Regions from separate parts of the Uliginosibacterium silvisoli genome, predicted to be linked through region 2. Evidence: predicted binding sites of a transcription regulator. Region 2 holds the regulator's gene; the other holds the start of a gene.
What was found. The regulator FNR, encoded in region 2, switches genes on or off when oxygen is low (the NO sensors DNR and NnrR bind a similar motif). The targets are predictions, from matches to a motif close to TTGANCTAGNTCAA.

Region 1 (2,402 bases), 190 kb from region 2:
CCAGCGCACTCGTGCTGCCGCGCAGCAGTTGTAAAATGCCGGCTGATCCGACCTCCCCGTCCTTGTCGCAGCCATGTCCGTTTCACCCCAGCCCAGCATCCTCAACATCTCCACCTACAAGTTCGTCACCATCGACGACTGTGAAGCCTTGCGCGACCGCCTCGAGGCGCATTGCTCGGCGCTCGGGCTGAAGGGCACGATCCTCATCGCCAGCGAGGGCATCAACATGTTCCTCGCCGGCTCGCGCGAGGCCATCGATGCGGCGATGTCATTTCTGCATGCCGATGTACGCTTTGCCGATCTGGTCGCCAAGGAATCGCTGTCGGAGACGGTACCTTTCCGTCACCTCAAGGTGAAGCACAAGAAGGAAATCATCCGCATGGATCGGCCGGCCATCCAGCCGCAGGCGGGCCGTGCGCCCGCCGTGAGTGCGGAGACGCTCAAACGCTGGCTCGACCAGGGGCACGACGATGCAGGACGTCCGGTAGTGACGCTGGATACGCGTAATGCGTTCGAAGCCGATGTCGGTCGTTTCAAGGACTGCATCGATTACCGCATCAACAAGTTCAGCGAGTTTCCACCTGTCGTCGAGGCGCAGGCCGATACGCTGCGCGACAAGACGGTGGTGACTTACTGCACCGGCGGCATCCGCTGTGAAAAAGCGGCCATCGTGATGCGCGAGGCGGGTCTGGAAAACGTGTTCCAGCTTGACGGCGGCATCCTCAAGTATTTCGAGAAAGTGGGCAATGCCCACTGGCAGGGGGATTGTTTCGTGTTCGACGAACGCCGCGGCGTGGACCCGGCGTTGAACCCGTCAAAGGGTGAAGACGCTGCGGACTAGACCGCAGCGGGCTGGGGCCTCTTGTCGAAAGCAGTCTCAAGAACCTCCCATACCACCTCTTCTTCGAACTTGACGTGCGCTTCCATGGCGGAGGACAGAGCGCTGACTTTCTCCGCGGTAGGCGCGCGTGCCAGTTCGGCCAGCATGACGCGCATGGCGTTGTGCTCGTCCAGCGTACGGTCAGCCAGATCATCGCGGCCCAGCGTCCGCAATTTCGGCAAGGCGAAGCGCTCTTCTTCACGAAAATGCGGCTCCATCTCGTTCTCGAAAATCTCGCAGACCTTGGTCACGAAGCTGGGGAGATCGGCCTCGGATTGCGGCATCGCTTCACGCGCTGCGTACGCCAGCAACATTGCCGTGTGATGCTCTTGACTGAGGTGCTTCAAACGCAGGCTCAATTTGTGCATGTCAGTTCCATGATGGAAGTGTTGTAGCTGCACTGTAGGCCGGGCACGCCACGGCCCCATTGATCCAGCTCAAGAAAGCACTGCAACGAGGCGAACGCCTACAATATGCGGAAACCCCGCAGAGACCCACCGGAGCCCCTTTTCCATGAATGCCCCCCAGACGATTTACCTGAAGGACTATGCGCCCCCGACCTGGCTGGTCGATACGGTCGATCTGGATATCGCCATCAACGACGGTTTCGCCCTTGTCAGCGCCCGCCTGGCGATGCGCCGCAATCCAGACGCTGCTGCTGGCGCGCTGCTGCTCGACGGCGAAGACTTGCACCTGGAGAGCATCCGCATTGATGGTCGCCCGCTTGGCGCGGACGAATACGCATACAGCGGCGACAAGCTCACCATCACCAGCGTGCCGGATGACTTTGTGCTCGAAACCGTGGTGCGCATCGAACCGGACAAGAACACCCAGCTGTCGGGCCTCTACCGCTCCAAGGACGGCTACTTCACGCAATGCGAAGCACAGGGCTTCCGCCGCATCACCTTCTACCCGGATCGTCCCGATGTCATGGCGCGCTTCACATGCACGCTGCATGCAGACAAGAGCCGCTTCCCTGTACTGCTGTCGAACGGTAACCCGGTCGCGCAGGGTGACGAAGACGGAGGCCGTCACTGGGCAAAGTGGCAAGATCCCTTTGCCAAGCCCGCCTACCTGTTCGCCTGCGTCGCCGCGAAGCTGGAAGTCGTCGAGGACACCTACGTCACGACCTCCGGCCGCCGCGTGCGCTGCGCGGTGTACGTCGAGCCCGGCAAGCTCGACCAGTGCGCGCATGCGCTGGCCGCACTGAAGCTGTCGATGAAGTGGGACGAGGATGTGTTCGGCCTCGAGATGGATCTTGAGCACTACATGATCGTTGCCGTTGGCGACTTCAACATGGGGGCGATGGAGAACAAGGGCCTCAACATCTTCAATACCAAGTTCGTTCTGGCGCGCCCCGACACGGCAACCGACACGGACTACCAGAACATCGATCGCGTCGTCGCGCACGAGTACTTCCACAACTGGACCGGCAACCGCGTCACCTGCCGCGACTGGTTCCAGCTGTCGCTCAAGGAAGGCCTCACCGTTTTCCGCGACCAGAATTTCGGCATGGACGTGC
Region 2 (2,402 bases):
GCCAGGAGGCGGCAGAGTCCGCCGCGGCATTGCCAGGTTGCGTCATGTGCATTCTCTCGATGGGTGAAGAGGGCGGTGCTGGACACACGCTGCAATTGAAGCGCTTGCCACGCGTACCACCTGTGTCGACCGGAACAGCGATGAGCGGGTGCTCGATTACCTTTAACCAACATAGACGTCGGCCTGCACAAAAAGGTATTGCTGCCTGAAAGGGTGTATCAGGAGAGAACGATGGTGCGCATGCCGATGTCGATTCGACATCAGCAGGCGCGCGCCTTCGCGGGCATGACGGAACAAGGGGAGCTTTCGCTCCCCTTCCATCAAAGACCGGAGTCTGCGTCCGGGTCGGGCTTGCTCAGCGCGTGGCGCACGCTGACGATCTGGTAGACGCCGCCGAAGATGGTTTGCTTGCGCCAGGTGAAGCGTTCCGGGTGGCTGGCGAAGCTGGAGATTTCGCGTTTCCACAGGGCGTTCGCGAAAGGCTCGAGGGCGTGGTTCACCCAGCTCAGGATGTAGCGTATCGGTTGCCACAGCGCAGGGCGGTGATAGTCGATGAACAGCGCTTCACCATTCTCCGGCAGCTGGTTGAGCATATTGTCGATGATGCGATGCTTGCAGTCGTCCGGCACCTCATGCAACAGGAAGAAGCTGCAGATCAGGTCGTAATCCTTGTCGACACGGTAGAGGCCGGCATCGGCGTGGTGGGTGTGTGCCCAGTCCATATTGCGCAACTTGGCGTGGCCGTGCGCGATCTGGATCGGTGTGACGTCAGTCAGCGTGAACTCGCCGGCAGGGCCGACACATTCAGCGGCGCGGCGCACCAGATCGCCGTATACGTGTGCCAGTTGCCAGACACGCATGCCGGGCTGGATGCGCGACAGGTAGGCGCGGATCAGGCGCTGGTCGTTGCCGAACAGCAGTGTCTTGACGACGATGTTGCGGTCGAGCCAGCGCACCCAGCGCGGGTTGACGTAGGCCCAGTCATAGACCTCGGTCATGTAGGCGGGCAGGGGTGGCTTGCTTGTCTTCGTGGTCTTGCAGGTACCTTCGTAAGTTGTATCGGTCATTGCATTCCGGATGCATCAAACATCCGCCTGTAGTCTATGGAGTGCGCAAAGGGGTGACACCGTGCGCGGCGGCGGGGCGCTGCTCAGTGCCCGGCGGTTGATGGAGAGGCTGCTTCCTGCAGGCCTTCAGGGTTGAGGATCAGGACGTGTTTCTGGTTGATCTTGATCAGGCCGACGTCATGGAAGCGCGACATGACACGGCTGACGGTCTCGAGCTTGAGCCCGAGGTAGCTGCCGATTTCCTCGCGCGTCATGCGCAGGTGGAATTCGGTTGCCGAGTAGCCACGTGCGCGGAAGCGGCGCGACAGATTGACGAGGAAAGTTGCGACGCGTTCTTCGGCGCGCATGCTGCCGAGCAAGACCATCACACCCTGTTCGCCGACGATTTCGCGGCTCATGATGCGGTGGAACTGTTTCTGCAGTCCGGCGATCTCGCGTGAGACTTCTTCTAGGCGCGAGAAGGGGATGGCACACACCTCGCTGTCTTCCAGCGCGATCACATCGATGATGTGGCTGTTGGTGCCGATACCGTCGAGACCGATGATCTCGCCCGACATCTTGAAGCCCGTCACCTGGTCGCGGCCGTCTTCGGTGGCGATGCAGGTCTTGAACGAACCACTTCGTACAGCGTAGAGCGATTTGAACGGCTCGCCGGCATGCTGCAGGCTCTCGCCTTTCTTGACGCGGCGGCGTGTCGTGACCAGGCCATTGATCTTCTGTACCTCGTCCTGAGCCATGCCTTGCGGCAGGCAGAGTTCGCGCAGATTGCAGTTGGTACAGCGCACTGCGAGATCCCGTGAGGCGCACGATGCGTCGGTGTGGCGGGTGACGTCGATGGTGACTTGCATGATGTGTTCCTCGTTGGCTCGGGTCATGTTGATGGTCAGTGAGGACGGTGCAGTGGGAGCGCTTCCCTGATGCGCTCGAACTCTTCCGTCTTGTCGAAAAACCAGCGCGCACCTGCATCCATGTAGAAGCGGCGGTACTGGGGCGTAGCGTGATTGGTGAGTACGATGAATTCGATTCCCGGAGCCTGTGGATTGACCGCACGCAGCACCTCGATGCCGCTGCCGCCGATCAGCTGGATGTCCAGCACGACGCAGTCAGGCTGCGTCTCGAAGATGCCCTGGACCGCAGTGGCGGGCGTATCAGCCTCGCCGACGACATGTACGTCGTCGATGCTGTTGAGCAATTCCACCAGCCGGGCACGGATGGCCGGCGAGTCTTCGACGATGAAGACGCTGGTGCTTGCGCTGCGGGTTGGGCTACTTGAGTTCATGGCTGCAGTTTGGTCTGCAGCGGCTCCACCCACCATCAGGGACGGCTGGAATGCAG

Region 1: the regulator FNR is predicted to act here: its motif matches at 1,308-1,321, upstream of VVD49_RS03165 (hemerythrin domain-containing protein).

Annotation. Positions count from the first base shown of each region.
Region 1 covers NZ_JAYXHS010000001.1:697,444-699,845, forward strand. The annotation lists gene VVD49_RS03160 (sulfurtransferase) at 74-841, shown strand; gene VVD49_RS03165 (hemerythrin domain-containing protein) at 838-1,248, opposite strand; gene pepN (aminopeptidase N) at 1,394-2,402, shown strand, end outside.
Region 2 covers NZ_JAYXHS010000001.1:888,051-890,452, reverse strand. The annotation lists gene VVD49_RS04095 (hypothetical protein) at 1-46, opposite strand, end outside; gene rquA (rhodoquinone biosynthesis methyltransferase RquA) at 321-1,067, opposite strand; gene fnr (fumarate/nitrate reduction transcriptional regulator Fnr) at 1,151-1,915, opposite strand; gene VVD49_RS04080 (response regulator) at 1,951-2,346, opposite strand.